4 regions of the Ensifer sp. GW823-FHT05D09 genome follow, and region 1 is predicted to be linked to each of the others. Evidence: riboswitches for the same ligand, from Rfam matches in the RefSeq annotation. Region 1 holds a riboswitch; each other region holds the start of a gene.
The links. A riboswitch is a leader RNA that binds a small molecule or an ion and turns the genes downstream of it on or off. The one in region 1 is predicted to bind cobalamin.
Positions count from the first base shown of each region.

Region 2: linked by a shared signal. The riboswitch ahead of AC1Q80_RS04235 (aromatic ring-hydroxylating oxygenase subunit alpha) and the one ahead of nrdH (glutaredoxin-like protein NrdH) in region 1 are both predicted to bind cobalamin.
Region 3: linked by a shared signal. The riboswitch ahead of AC1Q80_RS09805 (DUF1636 family protein) and the one ahead of nrdH (glutaredoxin-like protein NrdH) in region 1 are both predicted to bind cobalamin.
Region 4: linked by a shared signal. The riboswitch ahead of cobU (bifunctional adenosylcobinamide kinase/adenosylcobinamide-phosphate guanylyltransferase) and the one ahead of nrdH (glutaredoxin-like protein NrdH) in region 1 are both predicted to bind cobalamin.

Region 1 covers NZ_JBXAIA010000005.1:293,488-297,401, forward strand. The annotation lists gene nrdE (class 1b ribonucleoside-diphosphate reductase subunit alpha) at 1-2,027, opposite strand, end outside; gene nrdI (class Ib ribonucleoside-diphosphate reductase assembly flavoprotein NrdI) at 1,997-2,413, opposite strand; gene nrdH (glutaredoxin-like protein NrdH) at 2,430-2,651, opposite strand; cobalamin riboswitch at 2,954-3,178, opposite strand; gene AC1Q80_RS17300 (acyl-CoA thioesterase) at 3,335-3,914, opposite strand, start outside.
Region 2 covers NZ_JBXAIA010000001.1:865,633-869,546, reverse strand. The annotation lists gene AC1Q80_RS04245 (glycoside hydrolase family 25 protein) at 1-325, shown strand, start outside; gene AC1Q80_RS04240 (FAD-binding oxidoreductase) at 424-1,521, opposite strand; gene AC1Q80_RS04235 (aromatic ring-hydroxylating oxygenase subunit alpha) at 1,523-2,767, opposite strand; cobalamin riboswitch at 2,874-3,075, opposite strand; gene AC1Q80_RS04230 (DUF6656 family protein) at 3,392-3,914, shown strand, end outside.
Region 3 covers NZ_JBXAIA010000002.1:835,817-839,730, reverse strand. The annotation lists gene AC1Q80_RS09820 (bifunctional aspartate transaminase/aspartate 4-decarboxylase) at 1-59, opposite strand, end outside; gene aspT (aspartate-alanine antiporter) at 114-1,820, opposite strand; gene AC1Q80_RS09810 (hypothetical protein) at 1,974-2,330, opposite strand; cobalamin riboswitch at 2,616-2,831, shown strand; gene AC1Q80_RS09805 (DUF1636 family protein) at 2,940-3,353, shown strand; gene AC1Q80_RS09800 (ABC transporter ATP-binding protein) at 3,391-3,914, shown strand, end outside.
Region 4 covers NZ_JBXAIA010000002.1:759,551-763,464, forward strand. The annotation lists gene cobN (cobaltochelatase subunit CobN) at 1-218, opposite strand, end outside; gene cobW (cobalamin biosynthesis protein CobW) at 281-1,345, opposite strand; gene cobU (bifunctional adenosylcobinamide kinase/adenosylcobinamide-phosphate guanylyltransferase) at 1,349-1,873, opposite strand; cobalamin riboswitch at 2,012-2,413, opposite strand; gene AC1Q80_RS09425 (adenylate/guanylate cyclase domain-containing protein) at 2,626-3,914, shown strand, end outside.

The DNA.
Region 1 (3,914 bases):
GTCGTCGCCGTGTCCTTGAAGAACAGGGTCAATGACAGGCCCTGGTCCACATGCTGGGTCGCGGCCGCATAGGTGTCGATGATCTTTTCCGGGCCGATCTCGTAGGCGTCCTGGTAGTAGTCGAGATTGTCGTTGGTCATGAAGGCGGCCGGGTAGTAGACGCGGCCGATCTTGCCTTCCTTGCGGATTTCGATCTTCGACACGATCGGGTGGATCGAGGAGGTCGAGTGGTTGATGTAGGAGATCGACCCGGTCGGCGGTACCGCCTGCAGGTTCTGGTTATAAAGGCCGGAGGTCATCACGGCCTGCTTCAGCGCCAGCCAGTCTTCCTGCGTCGGGATATCGATGCCCGCGGTTTCGAACAGCTCGCGCACCCGCTCCGTCGCCGGCTTCCATTCCTGTTCGGTGTATTTGTCGAAATACTCGCCGGAGGCGTATTTCGAGTTCTCGAAGCCTTTGAAGCTCGTGCCGCGTTCGACCGCAATGCGGTTTGAGGCGCGGATGGCGTGGTAAGTAACCGTGTAGAAGTAGATATTGGTGAAATCGATGCCTTCGTCCGAGCCGTAATAGACCCGTTCGCGGGCGAGATAGCCGTGCAGGTTCATCTGGCCGAGGCCGATCGCATGGCTGTCGTCGTTGCCCTTCTCGACGGAGGGAACCGACGAGATGTGGCTCATGTCCGACACCGCCGTCAGCGCCCGGATCGAGGTCTCGATCGTCTTGCCGAAATCCGTGCTGTCCATCGCGGCTGCGATGTTCAGCGAGCCGAGGTTGCAGGAAATGTCCTTGCCCATGTGCTTGTAGGACAGGTCGTCATTGTATTCGCTGGCTTCGCTGACCTGCAGGATTTCCGAGCACAGGTTGCTCATGGTGATCCGGCCGGCGATTGGGTTGGCGCGGTTCACCGTGTCTTCGAACATGATGTAGGGGTAACCGCTTTCGAACTGGATTTCGGCTAGGACCTGGAAGAATTCGCGCGCCTTGATCTTCTTTTTGCGGATCCGGCTGTCGGCGACCATTTCCCGGTATTTTTCCGTGACCGAGATGTCGGTGAAGGCAACGCCGTAGACGCGCTCCACGTCATAGGGCGAAAACAGGTACATGTCCTCGTTGTTCTTGGCGAGTTCGAAGGTGATGTCCGGGACGACGACGCCGAGCGACAGCGTCTTGATGCGGATCTTCTCGTCGGCGTTTTCGCGCTTGGTGTCGAGGAAGCGCATGATGTCGGGGTGGTGCGCGTTGAGGTAGACCGCACCTGCGCCCTGGCGCGCGCCGAGCTGGTTGGCGTAGGAGAACGAATCCTCCAGGAGCTTCATCACGGGGATGATGCCCGAGGACTGGTTTTCGATCTGCTTGATCGGCGCGCCGGCCTCGCGGATGTTGGTGAGCGAGAGCGCAACGCCGCCGCCGCGCTTCGACAACTGCAGCGCCGAATTGATGCCGCGCGCGATGCTCTCCATGTTGTCCTCGACCCTCAGCAGAAAGCAGGAGACAAGCTCGCCGCGCTGCTTCTTGCCGGCGTTGAGGAAGGTTGGCGTTGCCGGCTGGAAGCGGCCGGAGATGATCTCGTCGACCATGTCGCGCGCGAGCGCTTCGTCGCCGCGCGAAAGCGCCAGCGCCACCATGCAGACGCGGTCCTCGTAGCGCTCGAGGTAACGCTTCCCGTCGAAGGTCTTCAGCGTGTAGCTGGTGTAATACTTGAAGGCGCCGAGGAAGGTCGGGAAACGGAATTTCTTGTCATAGGCGTGATCGAACAGGTCGCGCACGAAGTTGAACGAATACTGGTCGAGAACCTCCTGCTCGTAGTAGCCCTCGACCACGAGGTAGTCGAGTTTCTCGCGCAGGTTATGGAAGAACACGGTGTTCTGGTTGACGTGCTGCAGGAAGTACTGCTTCGCCGCCAGCCGATCCTTGTCGAGCTGGATCCGGCCGTCCTCGTCATAGAGGTTCAGCATCGCGTTCAGCGCGTGGTAATCAAGCGCCGCTTCCGTCGCCTTCAAGGGGCGTTCGAGTGTTGAGACGTCCAAAATCGTTCCATCCCGTTTTTGACATTGGCGACGTCCTCGTCGGTTCCAAGCAATTCGAACCGGTAGAGATACGGAACCTGGCACTTGGCCGAGATCACGTCGCCGGCGATCCCGTAGGTCGCGCCGAAATTGCTGTTGCCCGCGGCAATCACGCCGCGGATGTGGGAGCGGTTGTCCGCATCGTTCAGGAAGCGGATTACCTGTTTGGGCACTGCGCCCCGGCCGTCGTCGCCGCAATAGGTCGGCACGACGAGCACATAGGGTTCCTTGATCTCAAGCGGCCCGTCGGTCGGGCTGACGGGAATACGTTTGGCGCGCAGGCCGAGCTTGCCGACGAAGCGATGGGTGTTTTCCGAGCGGGTGGAAAAATAGACGAGCAGCCCCATCGCGCCGCACCTCTCTTTAGGAGAGGGCGCTGATCTTGTCGGGGCGGAAGCCTGCCCAATGTTCCGGGCCGGCGACGACGACGGGAAGCTGCATGTAGCCGAGGCCCTTGACCGTCTGAAGCGCGTCCTCGTCGATCGAGATGTCGATGACCTCATAGTTGACGCCCTTGCGGTCGAGCGCACGGTAGGTGGCGGTGCATTGGACGCAGGCGGGCTTGCTGTAGACGGTGACGTTCATTTCTTCCTCGTTGGGTCGGCTGGATCTGGGCATGAAAAGGCATGCGGGCGCGCGAACACGCTCCGGCGAAAGGGCAGGGCTGGCAGGATGACGGCTTGCTCTGGCCGAAACGACCGAGCGCACCTCTTCGTCAGATGCGCGGGTTCCAGCGCCTCTTCATTGGCGAGTAGTAGGAATTCGATGACGCGGACATGACTTCACCCCGAAGTTGAAGACGGCGCTTCCGGGGAGACGTCGAGACGAACAGGCAGGTTTCATCCTGCCGCAAGCACACCTCTGACCTCTCCGGACACCCCGCCCGTGGACGTTTATCGATCGAGGCAGGTCTCCTGGCTCACGGGTCGGTGCTTCTGTCCGGACCTTCCCGAAGCCTCATGCTTCAGTGGCCGAATGCTGGACAGTTGCTCGCCGTTTACAGTTGCGGGGGCAGCCACGGCTTAGCCAGGCGAAATCGCCACAGCGCACCGTATTCCCATCTTCGCTCCCAATCCTTGCGAATCGGAAGAACCTCGAACACTAGATATAGTATATGGCCGGGAAATTGCGTCAATAGGTTCGATGGTGCCGATGCCCGCGGGAACGGACAATATTTTCCCGGGTGTGGATAACGGGGAGTAAATGCGCGGTTCCAACAAAGCCTGTGGATGAAGAGCCGTCGTTGACGGCTCCCCGCGTCGAACGCGTCAGGCCGCGAAGACTTGCACCGGGCGGTTGTCGCGGTCGACGGCCACCATGATGAAGACGCCACGGGCCGTCAGCGTCCGTTTTGTGCCCACCAAATCTTCCGACCACAACTCGACCTCGATCGTTGTCGAGCTCCGTCCGGTTCTCACGATCCGGGCAACGACCTCGATGATCGAACCAACGGTGATGCGATGCTTGAAATCGATGTGCTGGCAGGAGGCAAGCACGGTTGTCCTGCGGCTTGCCCGCGTGGCGGCGATGAAGGCCGCCTTGGTCATCTGCGCCAGTGCATCGCCGCCGAACATGGCGCCGAAGCTGTTGGCCTGATCGGGGAAGACGATATCGACCATACGGACGGCATCGTCTTTTGCCGGCGAGATCGTAGTGCTGTCGAGCGGAGGCAGCGACCATCCGGCGTGCTTGCCTTCGGGCATCGCCACCATGGTGAACTGGCCGCGGGTACACAGATCACTTGTGCCCCCGATCAGGTCTTCGGCGATCATGTCGACTTCGACCACCATCGACCTCCGGCCGACCTTTATCGGACGGCCGGTAAAACTGACGATCTGGCCAATGCGG
Region 2 (3,914 bases), on a different contig from region 1:
CTGTCCCTATCGTGTGCCCGGCACGCTCGACGACATCGACGTCAACGTCGCCGCGATGACCAGCACCGCCTTGCGGTCGATCTGGGCGGACGGTGTCCTGTTGCCGGAAAAACCGATGCCTCTCGTTCTCTTGGCGAAGGCCGACAACGGGGCCGGCGTATCCAGCTCTGCCCAGGCAAAGGCTGCGATCGAAGCCCAACCTCTGCTCATCAGCCGCGCGGAAGCCGCCAGTGCTGCGGGCGAAGGCGTCGACATGATGGCGACGGGATCGATCGATTTCGGCCGTCATGATCGCGCGGTGCGGCTGGCTGCCGCCAGCCGCTGACGGGCCTACAGGCCCGTGCGTCTTTTCAAACACACGAACGTTGCTGTCGATCTCCCAATCGCTGCAGGGAGGAACCTCCCCGCAACCATTGCCCGCGATCAGGCCTCGATCTGCACGTCCCCGAGCGGGCGCGAGCAGCAGGCAAGGATATAGCCTTCGTCGATTTCGTCGTCGAGAATGCCGCCGTTGTGGTTCATCTCGACCTCGCCGGCGACTTTCATCACCCGGCAGGTGCCGCAGATGCCGCCTTCGCAGGCAGCCCCGATCCTGACGCCATTGGCGCGTGCCGCCTGCAGGATGGTCTGGCCGGGCTTGGCCTCGATCTCCTTGCCGCTCATGGTGAACACCACCTTGGCGACCTGCGCGTCAGCATCGGTTGCCACCCCTGCCCTGACTGCGATCTCCTCGGCGGCTGGTGCTGCGGCCGGCTGGAAGCTTTCCTCGTGATAGCGGCTCATGTCGAAGCCGGCTGCCTTCAACAGCTCGCGCACGCCGCGCATGAACGGCTCCGGACCGCAGCAGAATACGGTGCGTTCCAGGAAGTCGGGCGCAAGCAGCGGCAGCTTGGCGCCGTCGATGCGGCCGCGCAGGCCGTGCCAGCCGTGCCGGGCCTCATGCCCCTCGACCACAAAGCCGAGGTTCAGCCCCGACATCTGGCGCGCCAGCACTTCGAGCTCTGAGCGAAACAGAATATCATCCGGCCGGCGCGCGCAGGAAATGAAGGTGACGTCGGTCTCCGGAATGCAGTCTGCCATCCATCGCGTCATCGACATCATCGGCGTGACGCCGGAGCCTGCCGAAATGAACAGGTATTTTTCGCCGGGATGGCGCACGAAGCTGAAATCGCCGAGCGGGCCGAAGGCCTTCAGCCGCATGCCCGGCTTCAGGTGATCGAACATCCAGCGCGTGCCGATGCTGTCGGCCTGCGCCTTGACGGTGACGGCGATCGAAAGCGGCCGGGAAGGCGTCGACGACAGCGTGTAGGTGCGCATCACCGGCTCGTCGTCGGTCACCGGCAGTTCGAGCGTGACGAACTGACCGGGCAGATAACGGAACCAGGCCGGCTTCTCGGGCCGGAAGGTAAAGGTCATCACATCCGCGGTCTCCATGACCGCGGATGTGCATTCGAGCATGTTCTGCCTGTCGATCCAGACATGGAGTTCATCGAAGTGATGGAACGAGGATGCCATCTGCATATCAGGCGACCCTAAAGAGCGGAGCGGCTTCGCCCTGGAGGCGCTGCTCCATGAACTTGCAGTACCATTCGACGAACTGCATCACACCGCCTTCGTGATCGGGCGAATAGGGCCCTGACTGGTAGGCCGGCGAGCGGATACCGAAAGCGTTTTCCTCGACGATCTGGCGATCCTGATCGTTGGTCTCGGTCCACACGTGCGTCAGTTCTTCCAGATTGTAGTCGACGCCCTCGACCGCATCCTTGTTGACCAGCCACTTGGTCGTAACCTGCGTCAGCTCAGGCCCGAGCGGCAAAACGCGGAAGGTGATCGCATGGTCGGCCAGCACATGGTTCCAGGTCGACGGATAATGGAACAGAAGCAGCGTACCGATATGCTTCTGACTGACATCCGCCGACAATTGCCGCCGCACGGCGCGGGCGCCGGACATGGTGTAACTCTCGGCGTCGTCGATCAACGGCATGCGCGCCGAGCGGAACTGGCCGGTCTCGGACATGCGGAACTCGCTCGGAAGCCCGGACGCTTCGCATTTTTCCCAATGGGCGGCGATGACAGGATCATCTTTGGCGCCTTGCACGCCGGTCGCCGTCGGGGCTTCCGGATAGGTCCGGCAAAGCTCGGGATGGTTGGCTGCGCAATGGTAGCACTCGCGGTTGTTTTCCCAGACGAGCTTCCAGTTGCCCTTCTCGATGATGGTGCTTTCGAAGGCGACCTTGGTTTCGCCGAGGCGGTGCGGCGCGAGATAGGGCGCGACCATGTCGCGGAACGGAGCGAAGTCCATCGGCTGTTCGGACAGGTTGATGAAGATGTAGCCGCCGACCGTTTCGCAGTGGATCGGCTTCAGGCTGTGGGCGGCCTTGTCGAAATCCTCGCCCATCTGACGGGCAAAGAGCAACGTGCCGTCGAGCTCGTAGGTCCACTGATGGTAGGGACAGACGAGCTTGGCCGATGAGCCCTTGTGCTGCGAGCAGACGCGGGAACCGCGGTGACGGCAAGAATTGTGCAGCGCGCGGATCGTGCCCTGCCGGTCGCGGACGATGACGACGGGGTAGTCGCCGACCTGAACGGTGAAATAGTTGCCGGCGCGCGGGACCTCGCAGTCGTGGCCGATGAACAGCCAGTCCTTGTACCAGATGCTCTCGAGATCCTGCCTGTAGTAGTCGGGGTCGATGTAGAAGGCCCGGTCGAGGCTGTAGCCGTCGCGTCGACCCTTCAGCTTGCGGAGCATATCGCCCTTGATGTCCATGTCCTATCCTCGTTGGCCTTGTTTCGGAGAGGCAGGACTGGAACCCACGCAGGCGCAATGCCTGTGCGATGACGGCTCCGATCCGGCTGCCCGCCGCAACCCGTTACGGTCTATTCGTGTCAAGGCTGGTTTCCGGGCTCAGGAGCTATCCGCAAGGACCAGCCCGGCGCCTTCCCGGACGGAACCGTCCAGTGGCTTTTTGCCGAGGCTTTCGCTCCACCACCGTTGCGGGGGCAGCGCCGGGTTTTGACCGGCTTCCCAATTCTCCGTCTTCCCTAAGAGGCGGCACCTTGAGTAGGCATATCTAATCGCGGAAGCCGTCGTCGCAGCTGCCGATTAACGACATCCAATTCCAGAAAGACGACACAGTGCATCCCGTGTCTGAAACACCACAAGGCCGACTATTTGTCATTATAAACAATGAGATAGATCAAATATTGGGCAGTTGTCGTTTTTTCCGGCAAAGCCGGCGCGAAAGCGCGAAGCCTTCGCCATTTTGCGACATCCGTTGCGGCGTCGGCTCATCCATCCTGGCCGGCGCAATGAAATCTTCCATTAACCATAATGCATTAGCGTCGCCTGACGGAGAAACCGGCCGAACCGGCAAACAGCGCATTGAAGTCCATGGCAAAGCTCAAATACTACGACGCCGCAGCCGAGAAGCTGCCCACGATCGCTCCGAAGACAGCGGTCCATACCGAGTTCCTGCGCACCGGCCGCATCGAAAGGCGGCAATGGTCGCAGCGCGAACGGCGCTATCTCAGCTATGACGAGGTTGCCCAGCGCACCGGCCACAAGCTGACGACCGCCGGCGAAACGACGCACAAGCGGATGAACGGCTTCCACACCTCGATCCAGTTTCCCAAGATGATCTTCCACCGCACGCTCGCCGGCCGGCCGCATCTGGGTTATTGCCATGTGACGGCCGCGAGAACACATCTCGCCCAATCCAAGGACGTGACCTGGTCCTTCTACTTCGCCAACTTCTTCTGCGATCTCGGCGACGAAAAGCACTTCTTCGAGCGTATCCAGGCCGGCTATTCCAGGATGTACTTCGCCGTCGCGATCGAACCCGACGCGCAGGAAGGTCAGATGACCATCAATCGCAGCGTCAGCGACAACGGGCTCCTGTTTCGCACCGACGACC
Region 3 (3,914 bases), on a different contig from region 1:
TCCTTGATTTCGAACGGGCTGAGATCGGATAGACTGTCGTAGAATTTTCTGTCCAACATGAATCACACTCCCTTAAACGATGTTTTCTGCTTCTTCGAACGATGCTCTCAAACTCACGGCCCGCCTGATGGCGCCAGCATGATGACGATGACGAGGCCGAATATGGTCAGCAGTGTGTTGCCGATGGCATAGGGCATGCCGTAGCCAAGGGCCGGAACCTTGCTCTTGGCCGCTTCCTGGATCATGCCGAGCGCCGCCGTGGTGGTGCGCACGCCGGCGCAGGCGCCAAACAGGATCGCGGGGTGAAAGCGGAACACGTAGTGTCCGATCAGCACCGAGGCGATCATCGGGACCGATGTCGACACGATGCCCCAGAGCAGCAGCGAAATGCCGACTTCCTGCAGTCCGGCGACGAAGCCGGGACCGGCGCCGATGCCGACGACGGCAATGAAGATGTTCAGGCCCAGCGTGTTCATCAGCCAGAGTGCCGGAGCCGGGATGGTGCCGAAGGCAGGATAGGTGGAGCGAAGCCAGCCGAGGACGAGGCCGGCGAGAAGCGCGCCGCCTGAGGTGGACAGGCCGATCGGTATGCCGCCTATCGTGAGCGTCAGCGCGCCGACCATGGCTCCGAAGAACAGCCCCCAGCCGAGAAAGGCAATATCGGTCGTTTCGACCGGACGGTCGGCAAAGCCGAGCGCCTTGATCGCCGCCTCGACATGTCTCTTGGCGCCGCCGATGGTGACGATATCGCCGCGTTCGACCGTCGTGCCGGGCAGGACCGGGATTTCGACCAGCGAGCGCACGATCTTGCGTGCATAGACGCCGCGGGCCCAATCCTCGGTGCTGACGTCGGCGAGTGTCCGGCCGGCAAGCGCCTTGTTGGTGACGTAGACGTCGAGGACCTCGGCTTCGGCGTTCAGCAGTTCCTTGTCCTCAACCTCCAGCAGCTTGGCGTCGAGGTGTTCCACAAGGGCGGCGCGTCTGCCGGAAAAGGCGACGACATCGCCAGGCTGCAGCACGGTGTTGCCATCGGCTTCGATGATCTGGCCGCCGCGCCGCAGCCGCTCCACGAAGACGCGGATGCCGGGAAGCAGGTTCCTGACCGGCGTTCCGGTAAGGCCGCTCGCCTCGTCGACGCGGTAGGCCCGGAGGCCGAAATCGTGATAGGCGCGGGTGATGCCGGGTTCGCTGCTGACGGTGCCACCGCCGAGTTTGGCCTCATACTCCCTGCAGGCGGCGGGAAGATCGATGCCGAGAAGCTTGGGCCCGAGTTGCGCCAGGATGATCGCCGAGCCGATGGTGCCCCAGATATAGGTCACCGCGTAGGCGATCGGGATCTGGTCGGTGTAGGTCTTGGCCTGTTCCGGGCTCATGCCCATTGCATTGATCTGGTCGCTGGCAACGCCGATGGCCGCGGAGATTGTCTGCGAACCGGCATACATGCCGGCGCCATAGCCAAGCGGCAGGCCGGCAATCAGCGCGCACAGATAGGGCACGATCAGGCACAGCACGAGGACCGAGAGGGCAAAGAGGATCTGTTTCGGCCCATCCGTGCTCAGGCCGCGAACGAATTGCGGGCCGACGCCGTAGCCGACGGCAAACAGGAAAATAAGGAACAAGGTCGATTTCAGGTCGCCGGAAACCTGGATGCCCAGCTGTCCGATGACGACACCGGCCAGTAGCGTGGCGGTAACGTTTCCAAGGTTGAAGCCTGCGATCTTGATCGGGCCGATCACGAAGCCGATGCCGAGGGCAAGAAAGACGGCGACCGGCGGATAGGTACGCAGCGTGTCTACGAAAAAGTCTATTGGATTCACCATCATCCCCTTCAAAAAAACTCGTCGTATACGGGAGTTACGCGGACAGGCTGGATGTTACGTCGCATAAGACTTCGAGATATGAAGTTCGGAGCGCCGCCGCCCGGAACGCGGGCGAACCCGGCGCAAGTCGTTGCACGCCGCTGGATGGCGCGATCAATTCTTTGAAAGCACATCACCGATTGTGCCAGTCTGCAAGTACGTAACAGTAACGGACGACGTTACCGGTTGGCCGTTGCTTCGGTGACGACTGCGCCCAGGGGCGGCGCGATGGCTCGTGCGACGAGGCATGGCAGGGGATGGGGTGCCGATGCCGTCGGCGATCGTCCAGGTCAGCAGTTCGACAAGCAACCTCGGTGAACTGGCGAGGAAGGCTCCGGCGACGAAGCCGAGCGCAATCGCGCCCACCACTCCGTGCCGTTGCCAGCCATGGAATGCGCCGAAGGCGGTTCCTCCAAGGATGGTTGAAACAACCCAGACACGTTTCAACACGGCCGGAAACAGCCGACGCATCGTTTCCCTCATTGCGCTTGTGCAGAGTGTCCGCCAAAGGCGCGCATCTCAGCATTTTAAGGGATATCGGGCACGGGTCGTTGCCAACGACGTTGCTGATCATCGCGGTCGAGCGTTCGTGCACGGTCAGTCGTGGCGTCGTCGACCCTGATGCATAATGCCGGAGGACGGATATTTCGGCTTGCTTACTGTAATGATATTACATAACTAAAACGCATGAGAATATGCCGCATGTTGATAGGCCTAGGCCGATCCGTCCCGCCGGTTGTCACCTCCGTCGAAGTGTGCGACGAAGGGGGTGATGGTGCTGCGAGCGCGACAATGCGTAAGCGGCTGAAAAGGGAACACGGAGCGGACGACCCAAATGGGGCCGAAACCGTGGCTGCCCCCGCAACTGTGAGCGGAAAGCGCATTCACACCCTGTCACTGGCGTTAAGCCGGGAAGACGTGGATGCGCGAAGACCCGCGAGCCAGGAGACCTGCCATCGAACCGATCAACCACAACGGACGGGGTGTTCCGATGGACAAGAACTGGTTTTTGCGCGGCGGTCACCCGCCATCACATCGCTTTGCCATATTCTCTCCGGCCCGATCCGGCGGAGAAGAGATATGGCCAATCCGGCATCCCGACAGCACAAGATAACGGTCTGCACCGATTGCCGGTTCACCGGCGGCCCCTGCCGCCCGGGCGCGGATCTGATCCAGCGGCTGAACCGTAGCATTGCCGCCCTCGGCGCGCCGCTCGACCGGGATTTCTCGATCGCCGGAACGGTCTGCATGGCCGCCTGCACCCGGCCTTGCACCATCGCCTTCCAGGCGACGGGCAAGGCGACCTATCTCTTCGGCGATATCTCGCCCGATGAGGATATCGACGATCTGGTTACCTTCGCCACCACCTATGCCGGGCGCAACGATGGCATGACGCGGGCGGCCGAACGGCCGCGCGGGCTGAGCGCCAAGACGCTGGCGCGCATACCGGCAGCGCTGCTCATCTCCGAAGATATCGGCGGGCACTTCCAATGAACGCCTGTCGAATGCGTACATGGGGAGGGACGAGACGATGAGCTGCACCGCGACAGGGGCCGGCCTTCGTGTCCGCGCGCTCGATTGGGGCCCACGCCCGGACCTGCGGCTTGTTCGCGAGGTCGACTTTGCCATTGCGCCCGGCAGCCGGCTTGCCATTCTCGGCCCGAACGGTGCCGGCAAGACTTCGCTGCTTCGCTGCCTCTTTCGTTCCGCCCAGCCGACGGCGGGCACGATCGAAGTCGATGGCACTAACATATGGTCGATGACGGCACGGGAGGCTGCGCGGATCATTGCCGTCGTCTTGCAGGAAATGCCGAGCGATTTCCCTTTCAGCGTGCGCGACGTGGTGATGATGGGCCGCATCCCCAGGCGCGAAGGCATGAGCGGCTGGACGGCCAGGGATCGCGAGACGGTGGCGCATGCGCTCGAGCATCTCGACCTTGCCCATCTGGCCGGACGGCAATTCTCGACACTTTCGGGTGGCGAGAAACAACGGGTGCTGATTGCCCGGGCGCTGGCCCAGCAGCCGCGCATCATCATCCTCGATGAGCCGACCAA
Region 4 (3,914 bases), on a different contig from region 1:
CGCTCGACGTAAGTGTCGACCGACATCGGGTGCATGAGGTTCATCAGGCTGGCGATACGCAGACTTGCCCCATCGTCGCGCCGACCATGGGCCGCGGCGATCGAGGAAAGCTCGGTGTCGGCGGCCGACAGGAAAAGCACGTCGGCCGGCGTTTGCCCCAGATCGATCGCTTCGTTGCCGTCGGCGATCGTTCCTTTCTGGGCGAGAAGCAGATGCATTGTTCTATCCGTTCAAGCAGTTCCAGGAAGGTTTCTTCCTGGATCTACGTTGCTTCAAGGCGTCAGGCGAGCGCGGTGATGGCCGCGCGCACCGCAGCTTCGTCCATGTCGTGCAGGCCGATGACGACGAGGCGCGTTCCGCGCTTCTCGCCGGCAGCCCAGGCGCGGTCGTAATACTGGTCGATGCGGGCGCCAACAGCCTGGATCAAGAGGCGCATCGGCTTGCCGGGCACATCGGCAAAGCCCTTGAGGCGCAGCACGTCGTGCTCGGCAATGACACCCTTGAGGCGGTCGATAAAGGTGGCCGGATCGGCGATCGCGCCGAGCTCGACAACGAAGCTGTCGAACTCGTCGTGAGAATGCTCCTCGCCCGCTTCATGCTCCATCTCGTGGTGCGACTTGCGGTTGGCGATATCGCTTTCCGTGCCGACGCCAAGGCCGAGCAGGATGGCCGCGGCAACTTCGCCGTTCTTGGCTTCGATCATGGTCGGCTTGCGGCTGGTGCGCGAAGCCACTTCGTCGCGCACGGCCTTGAGGCCCGAGGCGTCGATCAGGTCGGTCTTGTTGAGCACGATCAGGTCGGCGGCGGTCAGCTGGTCCTCGAACAGTTCCTCGATCGGGCTTTCGTGGTCGAGATTGTCGTCCTCGACGCGCAGCGCATCGACCTTGTCGTGGTCGTCGGCAAAACGGCCAGCGGCAACGGCAGCGCTATCGACCACGGTGACGACGCCGTCGACAGTCACTTCGCTGCGGATATCCGGCCAGTTGAAGGCGGCGATCAGCGGCTGCGGCAGCGCCAGACCCGACGTTTCGATGATGATGTGGTCAGGACGGTTTTCGCGCTCGAGCAGCTTTGTCATGGTCGGGATGAAATCATCGGCAACCGTGCAGCAGATGCAGCCATTGGTGAGCTCGATGATGTCGTCTTCCGAGCAGGCTTCCGCGCCGCAGCCCTTCAGGACGTCGCCGTCGACGCCGAGATCGCCGAATTCGTTGATGATCAGCGCGATGCGCTTGCCGTCGGCGTTCTGCAGCAGGTTGCGGATCATCGTCGTCTTGCCGGCACCGAGGAAGCCAGTGATGACGGTCGCCGGGATCTTGCCCTGGTTGGCTCTCGCAGTGGTCATGGATCAACCCTTCATTTTCAGCGGCAATCCGGCCGCGACAAAGTAAACTTCCGCGGATTTCTCCGCAACGATCTGGTGAAGCCGGCCGGCATGGTCGCGGAAGTCGCGGGCCATGCGGTTCTCGGGCACGATGCCGAGGCCGACTTCGTTGGAAACAAGGATGAGGCGCGCCCGAGCCTCGGGCAGAAACGCGGCAAGGGCAGCGAACTCCGCCGCCATGTCGCGTTCTTCCATCATTAGGTTGGTGACCCAAAGCGTCAGGCAGTCGACGAGCACCACGCGATTTTCGTCGTCGATGCGTGTCAGCAGCGAGACGAGATCGAGCGGCTCCTCATGCGTCGTCCAACCTTCGCCGCGCCTTTCTTTGTGATGGTCGATGCGCTCGCGCATCTCGTCGTCCCAGGCCCGGCCGGTCGCGACATAATGCATGGCGAGCCCAGAGGCTTCGACGAGCCTTTCGGAGAAGCCGGATTTGCCGGAACGGGCACCGCCGAGGACCAGAACCGGCCCGGCATGGGAATTGCTCATGTGCGTTGCGGCCTCACGTGCTCGGTCGCGAGTTCGAGCGGCAACAGCATCTCACCGCGCCAAAGGCGCGTTCGGAAAATGGTCGATAAGCCAAGACAACCTCCGTGATGGCGTGGGAAGCGGGCTTCCCTTCGGGCGGAATGCCCCTGTCGGACGGCAGGTCTCCTGGCTCACGGCGTCACGCGCCCAGACATCGCTTCGCGTCGTGACGCGAAAAACAACGCAAGGGCCCGAACGGCCCGCCTCACCTTCCCGGCGTTTTCATGTTTCGTGAAAGGCGGACGATTCGTAGAAGAAGAGGCGTCCAACCCGGCTGATCACGAAGCCACGCCAGTGGCTTTTCCGGCTGAATTCCGAACCGCCTTCGATTGCCCATGCAATCCAGAGGTAGCCGGTCTTCAGCCCGATGGCGAACCCTGACCGTTCTACAGTCGCGGGGTCGGCTGCGATAAGGATGCCCGATTTGGGTCCATCCGTCACATTCCCAATTATTCCCCCGCATCGCCACGATCCGGGGAAACCATCCAACGTCAGATGATTAGGAAGCGGGCGGTGCAAAGTCAATCGACGCGTGCGACACCTCCCCGGCCGAATTGCGTCGCGCGACGATTTGCCGAACGCGAAGTACCCCGGGGCCGCAAGTCGTCGTCACACGGCATAAGCGCTGCACCACGGCGGCGAACTTCATTTTAGCGATTGCAGATAATGCGATAAACTAGCCCAACAAGAGGCTTCGTTGATCCGGTAGGCAAATGGAACGCAGGCTCGCCGCCGTGATGATTGCCGACGTTTCCGGCTATGGACTGCTCACCCAAGCCGACGAGGAGGGTACATGCGCGCGATTTCAGGCCGATCTGCACGACCTGTTCGAACAACGGATCGCCGCGCACCATGGACGGCTGATCAAGACCATGGGCGACGGGTTGCTGGTCGAGTTCCACAGTGTCGTCGAAGCGGTCCGTTGCGCGGTGGAGGTTCAGCGCGCGAAATCCGATAGCCGCGGCTCCGAAGAGGGGCGGCTGGAATTTCGCATCGGCATCAATCTTGGCGATGTCATCGTTGAAGGCGACGACATTCAAGGCGATGGCGTGATCATTGCCGAGCGCCTGCAGAGCCTCGCCGAACCGGGTGGGATCGTCATTTCCGGCACCGCCTACGATCAGGTCGAGAAACACCTCGATGTCCGTTTCGTCTCTCTCGGCGAACAACGCCTGAAGCATATCGAAAAGCCGGTTCGGGCTTATCGCCTGGCGCTGAACGAAGCCCACGCGGGCAGCGCGAAAGCCGCAACGCGCCGCATGACGCGCTGGCCGGCACTTGCTACATCCGCGGTCGTGCTTGTGGCGGCGAGCGGCGTCGCCTGGTGGCAGCCGTGGGAGCCACCCGTGGAAACGCCCCAAGTCCGACTATCGAACCTGAGTGTTCCGGACAAACCGTCGATCGCGGTGCTTCCGTTTGCCAATGTGAGCGACGATCCGAGGCAGGAGTATTTCGCCGATGGCATGACCGATGGGCTCGTCACCGAGCTCGCCCAGGTCTCCGGCCTGTTCGTGATCGCGCGCAACTCGACCTTCACCTACAAGAACAAGGCGGTGACACCCAGGCAGGTGTCCAAAGAACTCGGCGTCAGATACGTGCTTGAAGGCAGTGTGCAGCGTGCCGGAGAGCAACTGCGGATCAATGCCCAGCTCGTCGATAGTCTCAGCGGCGGCCACGTTTGGGCCGGAAAGTTCGACGGTTCACTGTCCGATGTCTTTGCACTACAGGACGAAGTGATGCGCGGCATTGCCGACGCGCTGGCACTTCGGCTGGACCCGGACCAGCAGATGGCCTCCGGGCGCAAGGAAACGATGGTGCCTGCGGCCTTCGATGCGTTCCTGCGCGGCTGGGAGCATCACCGTCGCACGACCCCGGAGGACTTTGCAAAGGCAGTGCCCTATTTCGAGCAGGCGATTGCGCTCGATCCCGCCTATGGGCGCGCCTACGCCGCCGCGGCCATGGTCTACGCGCGCATCTGCATGTGGCGCTGGCATTATCAGCT